Regions from separate parts of the Yersinia kristensenii genome, predicted to be linked through region 2. Evidence: riboswitches for the same ligand, from Rfam matches in the RefSeq annotation. Region 2 holds a riboswitch; each other region holds the start of a gene.

Region 1 (4,667 bases), 1.9 Mb from region 2:
AAGAAATTGAAGACCTCTGCACGCGCGTTATTGACCGCATTGAAAGCCCATATATTATTAATGATCAGGATATTTTTATCAGCGCCAGCATCGGTATTGCGCTAGCGCCACAGGACTCCATGCAAGCCGAGGAGCTGTTGCGCTTCGCAGATATTGCGATGTATGAAGCCAAAAATAGTGGCCGCAACCGCTGGAGTTTTTATTCCAGTGAAATGAATGACCGCCTAATGCAACGCAGCGAGTTAGAGCGTTTCTTGCGCCAAGCTATTAAACACAATGAATTCAACCTTTACTATCAGCCGCGCTATCGTATTGCAGGAACCAAACTTACAGGTGCCGAAGCGCTGGTGCGCTGGAACCACCCGGTGTTGGGGCTGCTGATGCCAGATCAATTTATTGCTTTGGCAGAAGAGACCGGCCTTATTACCGCCATCAGCGATTGGACGATGCTTCAAGCCTGTCAGGATGCAGCTACATGGCCCGCCTCACTGATTGTTTCAGTCAATATATCTGCCATTGAATTCCGCAGCCAACATCTTATTGAGCGAGTGCGACAAGTTTTGCGGCAGACCGGGTTACCGAGCCACCGGCTGGAGTTAGAAATCACTGAGCGGATAATGATTGAAGATGCAGATGGCGCCTTTAAAACCATGACCGCATTGAAAGCCTTGGGCGTGCGTTTATCAATGGATGATTTTGGGACTGGATATTCCTCACTGAATTATCTGCGCCGCTTCCCATTCGATGGTTTGAAAATTGATAAGAGCTTTATTGATGAGCTGACGCAGTCCCGTGAAGGGCAATCAATTGTCGAGGGAATTATTAACCTCGGCCACGCGCTCTCTATGACCGTGACCGCCGAAGGCGTTGAAACCACAGAACAACTTGAGCATCTACAAGCGTTAATGTGCGATGAAGCCCAAGGTTATCTTCTGGGTAAGCCAATGAAATTAAATGAATTATTAAATATTACTCATCAAACAGATAATGATAAATAAAACATCAAGAAAAATGGCTCAGCCTCTGGATAAATGACTTACAAAGGCTGAGCCGCAGCAGTTTTACTGAGTGGGTTGGCTTTTTAATTTGAAGTTAACAATATCGTAAACCAAACCATCTATTGTACTTTTGACTTGTTCTGCAGAAATCGGTACGCCGCTGTTACTGACATCCTTACCATAAGCTTTGCGTACGACGACAATAACGGGTTTGCCGGTATTAGAATCAATAACCTGTAATTCCAAATAAAGCGCAGTATGTTGGGTGCGGTTACCGGTCGCCGCCATAGTTCCGGCAATAACAGCGGCTATTGGAATCATCTCATAGACTTGAATATCTTTATCTTCCGCAGAAACTGCGGTAATTGCACCTCGTACAATCAAAATATTGTGTTTTTTCGGTGAATTGACTAGCGGTAATTGTTGGCTAACGGCCTGTTTAAGCCTTTTATTCGCGTAAGCTAATATTTCATCTAATGTTTTCTGACTTACTCGTTGAGTTGGGCTTGATCTTGGATAATAGACCAACGGCGTATAATAAATGCCAGTGTATTTATCAACATTGAAATCGGGTGAAACCCAACGCAATACTTTCTGGCCACTTGCGGATTCAGATTCTTGTAACTTACTGTAATCACCAAGAAAACCAGAGTACTGCGCACTGGTTGTGACCTTTGAGGCGCATCCTGCCATTAATATCCCGACGGCAAACAGCGCCGCTATCTTATAACTGTTCAGAATGGCCATTATATTTTCCTATATGTTCATTAGGGAACTAAAAAAACAGAGATGTGGAAATAGACCGGGAAGACAAAAGAGTCAGAATGTCCTCTATTTAAATGTTAAACCATGGCAAAATATTTGCTGAATATAAATTCAAAAATTAAAAGCCCCCGCAGAGGCTGATCATTAAATTTAATCTGAGAATAAAATCTTGGCAGGATAGAGAGAAGATCGGGCAAGAGTTAAGACACCAGAGTCTCCAATTGATAAAGGCCATCAAGAAATGCGGGAATAAAACTCCCCGGCCCAGCGACGCGTTGAGATACCTGCCCGCCGACTTGCGACATAATTCGGCAAGCGGTAGCAACATGGTGCAAACGATCCCCGTCTAGCGCACAAAATGCCGCCACCACCGCAGACAGCGCACAACCAGTGCCCACCACCCGGGTCATCAGCTTATCACCGCCAGCCACGGCAAAATCGCGTTGACCATCAGTGACATAATCTACCTCACCGGTTACGGCAACCACCGTCTGGGCCTGTCGGGCCAATTGGCGAGCAGCAGGTAAAGCTGCCAGCGACGTATCCACACTATCCACTCCGCGCCCCATGGTCGCCATACCACTCAATGCCATGATCTCCGAGGCGTTTCCACGTATAGCCGCAGGTTTTAGTGTGAGTAAATGGCGGGCGAAATCAGTACGATATGCCAGCCCGCCCACCGCAACGGGGTCCAGCACCCAGGGTGTTCCCGCTTGATTAGCCGCGATTACCGCGCTCAACATGGACTCTGCTCGCGCCCGATGCAGCGTTCCAATATTAATAAGCAAACTGTTCGCCATAGCACTGAATTGCGCGGTTTCTTCCGGCTCTACCACCATGGCGGGGAAAGCCCCCAGAGCGAGCAACACATTAGCGGTAAATGACTGCACCACTTCATTGGTCAGACAATGCACCAATGGCGGCGTGGCACGGAATTGATGCCAACTGGCGGTAGCCCGTGCATCTGGGAAAAGAGTGGGTGAAATAGAGGTGTCAGTGTGGATGGTATTCATAGTGTCCCCTCACCGGCGAACAGGAAGGGGAGGCCTTGTTTAAGGCACCGCAACTTCCCTCCGCTGGCATAATCCAGATCAGGTCATACGGGTCTTATCTCAGCCACACCAGATTAAACGGTGGGCACCCCGAGTCAACGAACTTCATTATTAACACGTTAACCCATATTCATCACTCAGAATGATACAATTTTGCTGAATATAGTTTTAATTGCTCGCATTATCATGTTGATAGAATAAAACCTCATATTCTCAATGGGATAACTCAAAAACCATTAGCGAATTTTTAGTATTTTTATCCTCAAACTTGGCCTATCTTAGGGAGCATTATTCTGCCTTTTAATGGTGATTCTGATGCCAAATTCTGCTTTATCCCCGCTAATGCCCGCATTTGAGCACCATCAGACTCATCTTTCTCTTACCTCGCCACAAATACAGCTATCTTGTGGCAAATGGCTGCCGCCCAATGCTGAGTGGATGCCAGAACCCTTGTGGCAAGGTATTAAGCTGATTCTGGTGCTGCGCGGCTCATTGCAATGCCGCCTGGAAAATCAGGAAAACATCACCATCAGCAGCCCAACACTCTGTGTGATTGCCAATCATGAAGAAAATATCAGCCACCAGCGTTTTACCCCCGACACTTCAATGCATTATGCCAGTGTGCGTTTAGATGCCGAGATGCTCGACTCCCTCGAAATATCTGACCTGCCGCTATTGCAGCGGGCAACTCAGCACGGGCCACAGTTATTGTGCCAGCCCGCCAGTAAACCGATGCAGGCGCTGGTGCAACAAATGATAACCAACCCACTGCAAGGGAAATTCCGCGATTTGTATCTGGCAGGTAAAGCATTGGAACTCAGCGCTTTTGCACTGGAGCAGCTACAGGGACAGCACACGCCCACTAACCCACCGCGCCTTAATCAGGCGGATATTGAGCGCATCCATCAGGCCCGCGAATTACTGGCCGCCGACCTGGCTAATGCCCCAACACTCTATCAATTGGCCCGTCAAGTGGGGTTAAACGTGCGCAAGTTGAATCATGGTTTTAAAATGTTACTGGGCTGCACCGTCGCCGCCTGCTTACAAGAGCTGCGCTTGCAACAAGGCTACCGTCTGCTGGTCAGCGGCGACTGCCCAATAGCTAATGTGGCCTGGTCGGTAGGCTATACCCCAGCTCACTTCTCAACCGCATTTCGTAAACGTTTTGGTTTGTCGCCTCACACACTGCGCCAATAATTCAGTCTCTTTTCATTAAGTTATATTTTATCTAAAACAATAGTCGCAGAAATTAAAGTGACTGCGCTGTGGCTTGAATACAAATGAGATACATTCCCATTTTTGGGAAATGACCTCTAGGAAAGCCACATTATGACGTCCCATTTACGCCATTTACTACCACCAGCGGCATTCATTGCTTTATGCTTCCCGGCCCTGAGCCAGGCTGACAGCGATAAAAAAGCGGCAGCAGATACGCTTATCGTGACCGCCAAACAGGCTGAATCCCCCACTGGGCCGGTCAACGGTTATATTGCGACCCGCAGCAGCACCGCCACCAAAACCGATACCCCGCTGATTGAAACGCCGCAAGCTATCTCAGTGGTCAGCCGGGCTGAGATAACGGCCCATAATGCCCAATCCGTGGCCGAAGCCTTGCGCTATACCTCGGGAATATTGCAAACCAATGGGGCTGCATCGCAGCGTTTTGATAGCCTGAATATCCGTGGTTTTGATATTTCTAGCACCGGTATGTTGCGCGACGGTTTGCGCAGCACCACCGCCCAAGCCTGGCCGAAAGCCGAGCCTTATGGCTTAGAGCGGATTGAAGTGTTGCGCGGCCCGTCATCGGTGCTGTATGGGCAAAATTAAACCGCTTTCATCGCGGCGATTTAGA
Region 2 (4,667 bases):
ATGTCTATGACCCTTAACTGTAGGAAAAGTTGATCTATAGCACGAATTTTCATCCTAATTCTCGTTATAGCGCAATCTGTATGACAGCTTGATGTAAGCTATAAACCAGACAATGTTCAGTTGATAAACCTACTCCAGAAGGCCCTGCTATGTTGACCCTTGAGTTGCCCGAAGCCCCCAAGAAGCTGTATTACTCTGCTGGGGATGCCCATCCGCTAGATAAGCTTGAGAGCGATAAAATCGTCCAAATGGTGATCGACCTGGATGTTGCCAACTCTGACAGTGAGCACTATGTTACCGGCTGGATGGGGCTAAATAGCGTGGTGGTGATACGGAATTATCAAAATAAGCGCGGTACCGCCAATGGTTTTGTGCTGAACAAAGGGGATCAATATCGGCTGAGTATTCAGTCGATTGAGTTTCGTATCCCCAAGATGGTGTTGTGGATGAGTTTTCGCCGCAAGCCCCGCACCATGGAGTTAATAACTTACGAAACATTAGGCGACCAACCCAGTGGTATGCAGCAATATCGTAATATTCTCGAAGAGGAATTACGCCAGCAACTGGATGAAGATTGGCGCGAACTGAACGATTATCTGGGCGCGGCTTGTTGGCAAATCGAAAATAATGTTCCTTTGTGGCAGCAAGCGCATCGAGAAATAACTTTGGATGCCATCAACCAACTCGCGGCAGCCTCCATTTTTCGGACCAAACATTTGCAAACTGATGGTAATTATGCCGGTTTCTGGGCGGGAGAATACTTTTTTGCCGTCAGACAACCTACGGCAGATAACCCCTTGCCAGCGATGCAAATTTCCTGGCGGGAAGGCGAAAAAGACATCGGTAGCTATCAGTTCGATCTGATAAAAGATGAAGCAGGCGAGCCGAAGTTGCTATTGTGCATTCGCCCGCGCAAAGGGGCTAAAAGTTACCTGCTTAACCGTTTTGATGCTCAGCATTTGCAGCGTGCCGTCGCGATGTTTACCATGACACAGCGCTATTTACTGGCGTAATAATCCCATCGGCTTCAGCACCCAGAGTCAGTGATTCGGGTACATGAGCACAGCTAACCCCCCTGCGGCTTCAAGGGCAAAAAGATACCCAAAGCCATTGGAGTTGCAGGTAGGCGGCAAGTGAATACATCCCGATGAGCTGACATCAGTCAGTGATTCGGGTACATGAGCACAGCTAACACCCCTGCGGCTTCAAGGGCAAAAAGATACCCAAAGCCATTGGAGTTGCAGGTAGGCGGCAAGTGAATACATCCCGATGAGCTGACATCAGTCAGTGATTCGGGTACGTGAGCGCAGCTAACACCCCTGCGGCTTCAAGGGAGCAGGGTATCACCACCATGGGTGGAAATGGTGCACCGGCCCGATCCCCTGCCCCACTTCGAGGGTATCGGCCTGCTCCAGCGCCCCTTGTAGATAGTCTTTGGCTGCTCTCACGGTGTCGGCCCAACTCGCGTGCCGTGGGCGCAATGCCGCCAGTGCTGCCGATAAGGTGCAACCGGTGCCGTGGGTATGTCGGGTATTAACCCGGCGCGTCACAAAGCGCTGCTCACCCTGCGCGGTAAATAACCAATCAGGGCTTTCTTGGCCGCTCAGATGCCCGCCTTTCATCAATACCCCCTGACAGCCCAGAGCCAACAGCGCTCGTCCCTGTTCACACATTTCTTGCTCATTATGTGCGGGCTGACAATCAAGTAGTGCTGCGGCTTCCGGCAAATTAGGTGTAATCAAAGCAACTTGCGGGAGCAGTAAGCGGCGCACGGCATCAACGGCCTCAGGTGCGAGCAACGGATCCCCGCTTTTGGCAACCATTACGGTATCTAACACTACAAATGGGATAGGATAACGGCGCAGTTGCATAGCAACAATATCGACAATTTCCGCATTTGCCAGCATGCCGATTTTAGCGCTATCGATACGCACATCACTGAGAACAGAATCTAATTGAGCAGCAACAAAGGCCGGTTCGATGGGATAGACCGACTGCACACCACGGGTATTTTGCGCCACTAAAGCGGTAATAACACTGGTGCCGTAGGCCTGTAATGCAGAAAAGGTTTTTAGATCAGCCTGGATACCGGCACCGCCGCTTGGGTCAGTTCCGGCAATAGTTAACACATTGATTCGCTTCATTAATATACTTCCCTACGCTGGCATAATCCAGATCAGGTAATACGGGTAATATCTCAGCCATACCACTCTTTGTGGAGGCACCCCGAGTCAGAATTGTTATTATCACGGGCAAGTGATAGAAGATCAATCATGCATTCACCAAATCAATGTTCAACTCAGCAATCTTGGAGAGATAACCGAAGAATGAGCATCCAGATTCGTCAGTATCAGGAAAGTGACCGGCCATTTTTGCGCACTTTGTATTTGGCATCACGTCGGGCAGCTTTTAGCTGGCTGGATGGGGAGCGTTTTCATCTGGAGGATTTTGATAGCGCCATCCTTGACGAGACCATTTTGGTCGCTATTGACGGCGATAATCATCTGGGTTTTGCTTCCATATTTATAGCGGAGAACTTCCTGCATAATCTATTTGTTGCCCCTCACATTCAGCAACGTGGGGTCGGTAAGGCTTTATTGCTGGCGGCACAAAATCTATTTACCGGCCAGGGTTCATTAAAGTGCCTGACAAAAAACCAGCAAGCACGGGTATTTTATCAAAAGCATGGTTGGGTGGAAATTGCTACGGGGAAAAGCCATGATGGCGACTATATTTTGATGCATTGGCATAATTAAAAAGTTAAATAAGGATAATATTGATAATATTGAGTAGAAATTTAAATAAGGTAAAAACCTGATTAATGTGCAGTTGGCTACCTCCCTATAACACGTCATGCTACAGTTAAACTCAAATGTCACTTGAATAAACTTAATTAAGGATAACTATGCTGACCGTATCTGGAAGTTCAAATTCATTCACAGTAAATCTCGCCAAAATCAATAACATCTCATCGGGAATAAATAGTGAACAGCAGAAAATTGGCACTCGATATGAAGCAATAGACCATATTAAGACCTTGACCCATGATAAATATGGCGAACTATTTGAAGTGGAAAACACTATTGGCAGCTTAAATGGTAAAACAGAAGTCCCACTAAGGTCGATTGAACTCGCGAGTGGTGAAAAGCAATATTTTGCTACGGCCAAAATGGATCCCAGGAAATATTTCTATATTGAAGATAGCTTTGACAATCAATGGAATATGAAGGATTTATCTATTACAGACTATAACATACGTCACGTGGTTTTTATTTTCGGCTCTGAATTCTCTTCCAATACCTTTCCCATTGGCATGAATCTTTCGACCGAAAAGACAGAAGAAATTGACGATATTTATTATGTACACTGCCACCAGACAATTAAATTCGCGTTACATGAATCACGACTTGACGAAAATGAAATAAAACAAAAGTCAAAATTAATAAATAGTATTATTAATGAAAAAAAACCAGAATTAATACAGTTATTAAAAAACTGCACCTCCAGAAACATCAATTGTTCCAGTAAGGATGCGGTAAAACTTTGTGAGGAATTCCCCAAAATCTTTGATAGCACCGATACAGTCACACCCAATATGCAAATCAATGCACACAAACTGGTAAATGAACTTGAAAAAAATGGTTAAGCAAACAAAGGGAACTTGGTTCCCTTTGTTTTATCTTCTATTCTCCGCGTAATGCTTTAACATCATCGGCTTTGATATTCAGAGTGGGTTGGCCAAACTGTTGCAATAGATAATTGCTCAAACTGACAACCTGCTCATCCGTTAATGTGTTGGCAAAACCGGGCATAAAGACTTCGCCGTCATTAGTTTTGCGCGATACGCCATGCAATATCACGTTAATCATATTATTAGGTGTGGAAGCACCCACCGCCGAATTTTTCATCAATGATGGATAATAACCGTCTTTTACGCCCTCACCGGTAAAGCTGTGGCAACTGGCACAGTTTCCCAAATACAAGCGCGCGCCGTCAGTGTTATTATTCGCCGTGAAAGGTACGCCACGTAATGTATTAACACTGGTCGCCGACTGCCCCCAATCCGAACGGCTCTTAGTTTCGTCATTTGGATTCAATGGCTTCAGGGTGCGCAAATAAACTGCCATTGCATTCAGATCACTGTCAGTCAAATGCCGGGTGCTGTTTTCAATCACTTCCGCCATCGGCCCAGCGGCTTGCGCTTTACCATCGACATGGCCACTGCGCAGATATTGCACCACCTGCTGCTGACTCCAGCCCCCAATCCCAGCATGTGGGTCTGAGGTAATATTGAATGCCGTCCAGCCATCAATATCCGCACCGGAATAAGCTTTACTGTCTTTCATTCCCATGGTGATATTACGCGGAGTATGACATTCACCACAATGCCCCAGCGCCTCAACAAAATATGCGCCCTGATTCCATTGTGCATCTTTGCTCGCATCAGGCTGGAAGCGCTGCCCCTCAAAGTTCACCAAATTCCAGAACCACAACCCCCAGCGCTGATTGAATGGGAATGGCATGTCATTTTCGCGGTTTGGCTGATGCACCGCCGGTAAACTGAATAAATAAGCTTTGATGGCTTTGACATCGTCATCGGTCAGCAAGGTATATGAGGTATAAGGGAAAGCAGGATAAAGATTCTCGCCGTTTTTACCTTTCCCTTC
Region 3 (4,667 bases), 2.3 Mb from region 2:
AGCCGTAATCCGGCCTGCTGAATTGCCGCCAAATCAGTGGTTTCCAGATCTTCCTGCCCCAGATGCACCCCGTAAGCGCCATGTTTAATCGCCAACCGCCAGTAATCATTGATAAATAACCGCGCCTGATAGCGTTTACCTAATTGAATGGCGGTAGCAATATCTTGTTCTACCTGCGCATCCTCTAACGCCTTGATACGCAATTGGATGGTGGTCACGCCTGCCGCAAGCAGGCGCTCTATCCACAGCACGGAATCGACCACCGGATACAGACCAAGGCGCTGTTTGGTGGCGGGGAAACCTTTCTCAGCAGAAAATAAAGCATGATTAGACGGGCTCATTATTCGCCTCCACTTTCAGACTGGCGGGGGCGTGATGTGATTTATTGATATATAACTCACTACCACGGGAGCGGAACTCAGCTGACATTTGCTCCATACCGGATTGCAAAACTTCGATAGGTTGGGCTGCTGTTCCTTGTGACGCTGCCAGTTCTTGCTTCGCGGCATAATCGCGCACTTCCTGCGAAATTTTCATTGAGCAGAATTTCGGCCCACACATGGAGCAGAAATGCGCCACTTTGCCGGATTCTTGTGGCAGGGTTTCATCGTGGTAAGCACGCGCGGTTTCGGGGTCGAGAGCCAAATTGAATTGATCTTCCCAACGGAATTCAAAACGTGCTTTTGACATGGCGTTGTCGCGGATTTGCGCACCGGGGTGGCCTTTTGCTAAATCAGCAGCATGAGCAGCAATTTTATAAGTAATAAGTCCTTGTTTTACATCTTCTTTATTAGGTAAGCCAAGGTGCTCTTTGGGCGTGACATAACACAGCATGGCGCAGCCAAACCAGCCAATCATCGCCGCACCTATGCCGGAGGTGAAATGGTCATAGCCGGGGGCAATGTCGGTGGTCAAGGGGCCTAAGGTATAAAATGGCGCTTCGTGGCAATGCTCCAATTCTTCAGTCATATTGCGGCGAATCATTTGCATTGGCACATGCCCAGGGCCTTCAATCATCACCTGCACATCATATTCCCAGGCAATTTTGGTCAATTCGCCCAAGGTATGCAGCTCAGCGAATTGGGCTTCATCATTGGCATCCTGAATGGAGCCAGGGCGCAGGCCATCACCCAGTGATAATGAAACATCATAAGTCGCGCAGATCTGGCAGATTTCGCGGAAATGCTGATACAGGAAATTCTCCTGATGATGGGAAAGACACCATTTCGCCATAATCGACCCACCACGGGAGACGATACCGGTCAGGCGTTTGGCGGTCATCGGCACATAACGCAGCAACACACCGGCATGAATAGTAAAGTAATCAACCCCTTGTTCGGCCTGTTCTAGCAAGGTGTCGCGGAACATTTCCCAGGTGAGGTTCTCCGCCACGCCATTCACTTTTTCCAGCGCCTGATAGATAGGGACAGTGCCAATGGGGACTGGGCTATTACGCAGTATCCATTCACGGGTTTCATGAATATAGCGGCCAGTGGACAAATCCATCACGGTGTCAGCCCCCCAGCGGGTCGACCACACCAGTTTTTCCACTTCTTCCTCAATGGAGGAGGTCACGGCAGAATTGCCGATGTTGGCGTTCACTTTCACCAAAAAGTTACGGCCAATAATCATCGGCTCAGATTCGGGGTGGTTAATATTCGCGGGGATGATAGCTCGACCGGCGGCGACTTCCTGTCGGACAAACTCTGCGGTGATATTGTCGGGCAGATGCGCGCCAAATGTTTGCCCCGGATGCTGCTGGCGTAATATTTCACTGTGAATACGTTCACGGCCCATATTTTCCCGCAGGGCGATAAACTCCATTTCTGGGGTGATTTTACCGGCTCGGGCGTAATGCAACTGGGTCACACATTGGCCCGCAAGGGCTTTTTTCGGACGCGGCAGATGCTCAAAACGCAAATGGTCCAAACCCTCATCGGCCAAGCGCTGTTGGGTAAAGCCGGAACTGACCGAGCTGAGCGCGGCAGTATCCTGACGATCGGCTATCCAGTTCTCGCGCAGTTTGGGTAAACCGGCATGCACATCCAGCTTAGCGCTGGGATCGCCATAAGGGCCGGAGGTGTCATACACCGGGATAGCTTCATTTTCTTCATAGTGAGGTGAGTCCTTACCGCCCCCGATCAATGTTGGGCTGAGTTGGATCTCGCGCATGGGAACTTGAATATCGGGCCGTGAGCCTTGCAGATAAATTCGTTGTGAATTAGGGAAGGTAACCCCTTGCAGGGTATCAATAAACTGCTGGGCTTCTTCACGTTGTGCCTTGCGCGGGCGTGATGGGTTTTTAGTGGTGACATTATTAGACATAGCAATTCCTACCAATGTGGTTAAGGGGAAAATTGCTTGTCTGGAGCTTGGCGGGAGTAACGATGTTGGCCAGTGACCGGCAGCCACCTGTCAGGGGAATGCCGGGCCTGTAGCGATAAATTACTCTTGTTCCCTTCGCGGGTATTAACCCGATCAGGTTCCGCGGATCCCGAATTAACGGTCTCAGCCTGCGTTTGTTTTCCTCAGAAAACAGGTGCTAGGCACTCCGACAAGAATCGTTACTATACGAGGTTGAATTAAAACTACAAGCCCGTGCTGATCAGTGGGCTATTTTACCTGCTCTGTTTGAATAACTGGCTGGGCGGCTTGCCACGACTCGGCCGCCCATTGAATTAATTGATCTTCCAGCCGAAAACGGGCATCAAGTGATTCGCCGATATCAGATAAAGCTTGTTGAAACTCGGTGCAGCTATCGTCATCTATCTCAATGTTTGTATAGCGATCATGGAATGCCATGATAGTTTGAGTGTTATTTTTCAAAGCAGGATAAACTTTGGTGGTCAGAGCCATTTTCGGGCTGGATGCGCCTTCCACCTGTTTGATAATTCTGTCGTAGATATTGAAATGTCCGGAGGAGAGATAATCCACCAGATTATGACAAAAGTTCTCCAGCGCTTTTTCATTAAGCGGGGTATGCTTTTCTTTTTGCGGCTTAATACCGATCACTGTGCAATACGAGACTAAAAGTTCTTTACGTGCATGAAGCCATTGATCAATTAATTCATTACTGCCGCCAACGCGTTGAGTCAGGCTTTCCAGTCGGTTGAGCATGATCGACTCCGTAAGTAAGAAAAAGTAAAAGTGGGTTACAAAAATGTAACAAGCCGGATTCTAGATTGCCAGTGAAGTCGAGGTTGTGCAACAACGATATGGAACTACAACTTACAGGTAAAGAAAGTGGCTGGTGGATTGTCAGCCACGAGAACAAATTATGGTTACCAAACGGGGAGTTACCGCAGGGTAATGCAGCCAATTGGTCATTACAGGGCGCGACCGCACGGCAGATTGGTGAATGGCAAGGGCAGGCTGTTTGGCTGATTCGCCAGATGATGTCCACCGAGATGGGTTCAGTACGGCAATTGCTGGATGTCGATCGCGGTTTGTTTCAACTGGCGGGGCGCGGCGTACAATTGGCCGAGTTTTATCGATCTCACCGCTATTGTGGCTATTGTGGGCATCAAATGCATGCCAGCCGCACCGAGTGGGCTTGTCTGTGTAATCATTGCCGTGAACGTTATTATCCACAAATCGCCCCTTGCGTGATTGTTGCCATTCGCCGTGGTGATGAAATTTTATTGGCGCAACATGTTCGCCATCGTGGCGGTATTAACACTGTGTTGGCCGGGTTTGTCGAAGTGGGGGAGACGCTGGAACAGGCGGTTTCCCGCGAAGTGCTGGAAGAAAGTAATATCCACATTAAAAACCTGCGCTATGTGACGTCACAGCCGTGGCCATTCCCGCATTCACTGATGATGGCCTTTATGGCGGAGTATGATAGCGGTGAGCTACAACACGATCCTAAAGAGCTGTTGAATGCCGGTTGGTATCGCTATGACCAATTGCCATTACTGCCGCCGCCAGGCACCGTGGCACGCCGACTGATTGAAGATACCGTCGTATTATGTCGCGAAGAGCAGTTCAATGCGGGTGAGTAGCTAAAAACCGCCATTAGCCGCAACAGGAAAGTATTATCTGGCATGCTACAATGCGTGGAGATAATCAAGGGAGCTTTATCATGAATGAGTTGAAAAACGATCGTTATCTGCGCGCTTTACTACGCCAGCCGGTAGATGTGACTCCGGTGTGGATGATGCGCCAGGCAGGCCGCTATTTGCCAGAGTATAAAGCCACCCGTGCTATTGCCGGGGATTTTATGTCGCTGTGCAAAAATGCTGAGTTGGCCTGTGAAGTGACGATGCAACCCTTGCGTCGTTATCCGCTGGATGCGGCGATTCTTTTTTCAGACATTCTGACCATTCCTGATGCTATGGGGTTGGGGCTCTACTTTGAAACCGGCGAAGGCCCGCGTTTTCAATCCCCCATTACCTGCCGGGCTGATGTTGAAAAACTGCCCATTCCCGATCCAGAACAAGAATTGGGCTATGTTATGAACGCGGTGAGAACCATTCGCCGTGAGCTAGCCGGTGCGGTGCCATTAATTGGTTTTTCCGGTAGCCCATGGACTCTGGCGACCTATATGGTCGAGGGTGGCAGTAGCAAAGCTTTCACCAAACTGAAGAAAATGATGTATGCCGAGCCACAGACTTTGCATTTGTTGCTAGATAAATTGGCTGACAGTGTCATTTTGTACCTCAATGCTC
Region 4 (4,667 bases), 500 kb from region 2:
AATAGGTGATTTTCTCAAGCTTTAGCATGGCGGCTCGGCAGTTTTTCAATAAGAGTAAACAGCAGGAAACACAGTAACAGCAGCAGCAGGGCGGTCACCGCGCCATCATTGCTACGATAAGACCCTATCTGTTGATAGAGATAAAATGGCAGGGTGCGGAAATGCTCGTTACCAAACAGCGCGACCACACCAAAATCCCCGATAGAAAGCACACTGGCGAAGGCCAGCGCTTGAGCCAGTGGGCGTTTCAGTGCCCGTAACTCAATATGGCGCACACGATGCCAGCCGCGAATATCCAGTGATAAGCACAGTGGCGTATAGCGCTCAGCCAGATCGCGCATCGGGTTATCCAACACTTTTAATGCATAGGGCACCGCCATCAGCGCATTGGTCAAAATCACCAATGCATAAGGTGATTGCGGCAAGCCCAGCGTGTCATTGAGTAATAAGAAAAAACCGGTGGCCAGCACGATCCCCGGCATCGCCAGAATCACCATGCCGCTGATATCCAAGGCTTGTCCGTAAGCTGCGTGGTGGCGCAGTTTCAGCTCACGGCTACTCCATAGCAGCATCATGGTCAGAGTGACACACAATAATCCTGCGCCAATGGCGATGATCAGTGAGGTAAAGAAAGCTTGCCACAGCGCCGGTTGCTGTAGCACGGTCAAGATTGTTTTATTGCTGCCATCAATCACGACGGCGAGTAATGGCGGCACCATCAATAATAATGCTGCCCCGATTAACAAGGTATCGCTAATGCGCGACCACGAACTGTCTTGCTGACTACGCCACTCCTGACCGTGGGTATTCCCCACCGCTAACACTGAACTTAGCCGTTGGCTCAGCACCACCAAGCCCAGGCAACAGCCCAGTTGAATCAGTGCCAATAATGCGGCGCGCCCCAAATCGTAGTCATAGCTAAGCGCCTGATAAATAGCCAGTTCGATGGTGGTGGCTTGCGGCCCGCCCCCCAGAGAAAGCACGGTGGCAAAGCTGGCAAAACACAGCATGAAAATCAGCGCGGCAGTCGGCAGAATTTGGCGGCGCAGATAGGGCCATTCGACCCAGCGAAAATGCTGCCAGCCGTTCATGCCCAATTGGGCGGCTAACTGGCGCTGTTCAACGGCAATGCTTTCCAATGACTGCAATAACAAGCGGGTCGCCAGCGGCATATTAAAGAAAATATGCGCCAGCAAAATCCCTTGTAAACCATAGGGTGAGAAGCGGTAATCCACCCCCCAGCCAGCCCAACAGCGCCGCCAGCCAACCTTGGCGGCCATACACTGTCAGAATGCCAAAAATGGCGACCAGCACCGGCAGCACCAGTGTCATGGCGCATAAGCGCAGCATCAGTTGGCGGCCAGGGAAGCGGCGGCGGTATAAGGCGCGCGCCAAAAAAATCGCCGGAATAACGGACAGCAGCGCAGAAAGAAACGCCTGCCAGAAAGTGAAGCGAATCACATGCCACAGATAGCGGTCATGCCAGATGCTTTGCCAGTCGGCTGCCGGGGCATGACGCCAGATAGCGCTGAACGCCAGCAAGGCGACACCGACTATCAGCAAGGCCGCCAGCAGCCCCGGCCACAGCCAGGGGGCGATTAATGGCTGACGGCGGATTGCCATGTTTGAATCCATTTACCGCGATTATCTGCCACGTCTTTTGCATCAAACTGTAAAGCTTTTTGCGGCACGGTGAGTGTTTCAAATCCAGCCGGTAAATCCATTTTGATCACTGGATACATCCAGTTGCCGGTCGGAATATGATTCTGGAATGCAGGGGTGACCATAAACTGCATAAAGCGCTGCGCCAGTTCCGGTTGTTTGCTGGACGCCACCACACCGGCCACTTCCACTTGCAGATAATGGCCTTCGCTAAAATTGGCCGCGGCATAGTTGTCTTTCTTCTCTTCAATCAGATGGTAAGCCGGAGAAGTGGTATAGCTCAGCACTAAATCGCCTTCACCTTTTAGGAACAAGCCGTAAGCTTCGCTCCAGCCTTTGGTCACGGTGACGGTTTTTTTCGCTAATTTTTGCCATGCTTGCGGGGCTTGGTCGCCATAGACTTTTTGCATCCACAACATTAAACCGAGGCCCGGTGTGCTGGTGCGCGGGTCTTGATAAATCACTTTCCACGGCTCTTGGCTGTCGACCAATTCTTGCAGGCTTTTCGGCGGGTTTTTCAGTTTGTTTTTGTCATACACAAAAGCAAAATAGCCGTAATCGTAGGGGACGAAAGTGTTATTCTGCCATTTTTCCGGCAAAGTTAGGTCGCTGGTATCTACCTGACTCGGCACGAATAATCCGGTTTGCTCTGCCGCTTGAACCAGATTGTTATCTAAGCCTAACACCACATCGGCCTGACTATTTTTACCCTCCATCCGCAAGCGGTTCAGCAGGGAAACACCGTCTTCCAGTGCTACAAATTTCAGCTGGCAATCACACTCGGCTTCAAAGGCTTTTTTAATCGACGGCCCGGGGCCCCAATCAGCCGCGAAAGAATCATAGGTATAAACAGTCAATGTGGGTTTATCAGCAGCGACGGCAGCAGCAGACAGCAAAAACAAGCAGGAAATCATGCGTTTAAACACTTTGCACTCCTTAAGGATAAAGGTGGCAAAGGTATCTGAGGCGGTAAATAACATAAATATCAAGATGATACGGCGTTATTTTTCTCAAATCCCTCCGCCGGTGTTAACCGGATCAGGTTCGACGGGTTTGCTCTCAGCAAAAACGTGCTGCGCCGTGGTTGATACAGCGTTGGGCAGTACTCGAAATCCTCACGTACTTCAAGTACGCTCCGGTTTCTCCGTGCTGTCCGCCACTGTCTGAACCCGGCTCGCTGTGTTTTTAACACTTGCGGCACCGGATTGAACTTGGCTAGCGATGTTCTTGCACCCCGTTGAGACGGCGCTATTGTAGAGTTTAATTGGGGCGGGCGAAAGCGAGTTTAGCCCTCTGGCGGCGTAAACCAGGCCGATTTGAAGTCAAACCAGCCGAGTGTGTTCATGCGCACCCCGCGCATACTGTGCTGCCCATATAATTCTAGCCAGTGATGGAACAGTGGGTGAAATTGATTCTGGCTGACCAAGCGCTGGCTCCATTCCGCCATCGGCAGGGCATTATTTCGCCATAATTCAACATCTTGGTGCAGTTTTTCATCCAGGCAATATTGCAGCAGTGGCAGCTCATACAAGGTGGCAAATAATGAGAAATCTAATGGCAGATAAAAATTGGCGCTGCCGAGCCAGATGTCGCTCTGCGCATCCCCCTGATACCAACTGACATAATCCACCACATTTATGAGCAATTTGACCCCATGTGCAGCTAATAATGTGGTCAAGGTTTGGCTGATAGCATCAAACTCTGAATGGTGACTGTAAAACGTCAGTGTCAGTTCGGTCAGACCTTCTGGTTTAGGTTCCAATACGGTGAGCCGGTTATGATGCCAGCGCGGCAACATGCCATAAGCCGGTGACCAGTAGCGCTGATAAAAGGGATCGGCATGGCTGAGTAGGGCGACGGGGGTGATGAGTTCACACAGCCAACGGCGGATGTCAGGATGGCAGGTTTGGGGTGAGCGCTGGTCGAATAGCAGAAAATAACAGCCTTCTTCCAGCCGACTTTCCAGCTCATTTTTACTGGTATCGTCAGCTTGCAATTGCACACCAGAATAAACCAATTCTTCAGACAGCTCCGGTAATACCCAAATATTGACCTCATCAATCAGTGCGCGAAAACCAAAATAATTATCAAATGCCTGAATTTTCAATTGGCTATGGTGATTTCGAATCACAGAATAAGGGCCTGTCCCGACCGGATGCCGACGAAAATCCGGCTGATTTTCCCACTCTTGCGGCAAGATCATGGCGTGCACACTGCCCAACAACCACGGCAACCAGTTATCCGGGGCGCTGAGATGCACATCAATCACATACGGCGTCGGCGAGCGCACTGCCGTGATATGCGAAAACAGCGGTTGGGGGATTAACCGAGTCAGGCTGGTAATCACATCATTCATTTCCAGCTCACGGCCATGATGAAAATGAATGGCTGGGCGCAAATAAAAGCGCCAATGTAATGGGCTGATGGCTTGCCAGTGATGAGATAAATCAGGTTCCAGTTCCCCATTTTCCTCATTTATCCGCGTCAGGCCGTTAAAAATCTGCCGCACCATATGAGTTTCTGAGCGGCGCAACGCGGTGCCGGGTAATAGGTTTTGTAATGGCCGGTAATAGAGCACCCGCAGAATATGTTTACCTTGCCGGAAGCTGCGCCCCAACTGGGATAGCAGCATTTGGCGCACCGCTTTTTTATCCCCGACCAACTGCACCAGTTGATCAATACTTTCTTGTTCCAACAACTCTTCGGCCCGCTGTTGTTGTAAGGCCAATCCGGAACAGAGGAAGGTCAGTTGTGAGCGCTTACCACGGCCGGCTTCCGCCTGCCAACTCAGCCAACCCTCTTGCTGCATACTGCCCAATAAAGAGCGCACATGGCGGCGCGAGCAACAGAGCACCTCAGCCAGCTCCTGCAAAGTGGTTTCTGTGGGCAAACCACTAAAACGCTGCCAAAGGCGAATAAACTGCTGTTGCAAGCGGGAAGTAGACATAAAAGGGGAACTCCTCGGCAAACTTCATCAATTTTTCTTTCCCTATATTACGCAGATA

What was found. Region 2 has a riboswitch for thiamine pyrophosphate ahead of thiD (bifunctional hydroxymethylpyrimidine kinase/phosphomethylpyrimidine kinase). Riboswitches for the same ligand answer to the same signal wherever they lie in the genome.
Region 1: linked by a shared signal. The riboswitch ahead of thiM (hydroxyethylthiazole kinase) and the one ahead of thiD (bifunctional hydroxymethylpyrimidine kinase/phosphomethylpyrimidine kinase) in region 2 are both predicted to bind thiamine pyrophosphate.
Region 3: linked by a shared signal. The riboswitch ahead of thiC (phosphomethylpyrimidine synthase ThiC) and the one ahead of thiD (bifunctional hydroxymethylpyrimidine kinase/phosphomethylpyrimidine kinase) in region 2 are both predicted to bind thiamine pyrophosphate.
Region 4: linked by a shared signal. The riboswitch ahead of thiB (thiamine ABC transporter substrate binding subunit) and the one ahead of thiD (bifunctional hydroxymethylpyrimidine kinase/phosphomethylpyrimidine kinase) in region 2 are both predicted to bind thiamine pyrophosphate.

What each region holds. Positions count from the first base shown of each region.
Region 1 covers NZ_UHIY01000001.1:2,021,990-2,026,656, reverse strand. Annotated here, with positions in the region: gene DX162_RS09355 (bifunctional diguanylate cyclase/phosphodiesterase) at 1-998, shown strand, start outside; gene DX162_RS09350 (DUF3313 domain-containing protein) at 1,062-1,745, opposite strand; gene thiM (hydroxyethylthiazole kinase) at 1,964-2,776, opposite strand; TPP riboswitch at 2,815-2,918, opposite strand; gene DX162_RS09340 (helix-turn-helix domain-containing protein) at 3,131-4,012, shown strand; gene DX162_RS09335 (TonB-dependent receptor plug domain-containing protein) at 4,145-4,642, shown strand; gene DX162_RS09330 (ATP-binding cassette domain-containing protein) at 4,618-4,667, shown strand, end outside.
Region 2 covers NZ_UHIY01000001.1:73,921-78,587, forward strand. Annotated here, with positions in the region: gene DX162_RS00340 (hypothetical protein) at 150-1,013, shown strand; gene thiD (bifunctional hydroxymethylpyrimidine kinase/phosphomethylpyrimidine kinase) at 1,344-2,144, opposite strand; TPP riboswitch at 2,137-2,239, opposite strand; gene DX162_RS00350 (GNAT family N-acetyltransferase) at 2,328-2,756, shown strand; gene DX162_RS00355 (hypothetical protein) at 2,906-3,646, shown strand; gene DX162_RS00360 (cytochrome c) at 3,684-4,667, opposite strand, start outside.
Region 3 covers NZ_UHIY01000001.1:2,380,241-2,384,907, forward strand. Annotated here, with positions in the region: gene thiE (thiamine phosphate synthase) at 1-341, opposite strand, end outside; gene thiC (phosphomethylpyrimidine synthase ThiC) at 328-2,325, opposite strand; TPP riboswitch at 2,439-2,564, opposite strand; gene DX162_RS10910 (Rsd/AlgQ family anti-sigma factor) at 2,614-3,117, opposite strand; gene nudC (NAD(+) diphosphatase) at 3,216-4,001, shown strand; gene hemE (uroporphyrinogen decarboxylase) at 4,082-4,667, shown strand, end outside.
Region 4 covers NZ_UHIY01000001.1:569,312-573,978, reverse strand. Annotated here, with positions in the region: gene thiQ (thiamine ABC transporter ATP-binding protein ThiQ) at 1-28, opposite strand, end outside; partial or broken gene thiP (thiamine/thiamine pyrophosphate ABC transporter permease ThiP) at 15-1,623, opposite strand; gene thiB (thiamine ABC transporter substrate binding subunit) at 1,599-2,588, opposite strand; TPP riboswitch at 2,661-2,755, opposite strand; RNA gene DX162_RS02680 (sX9 sRNA) at 2,780-2,853, shown strand; gene sgrR (HTH-type transcriptional regulator SgrR) at 2,948-4,609, opposite strand.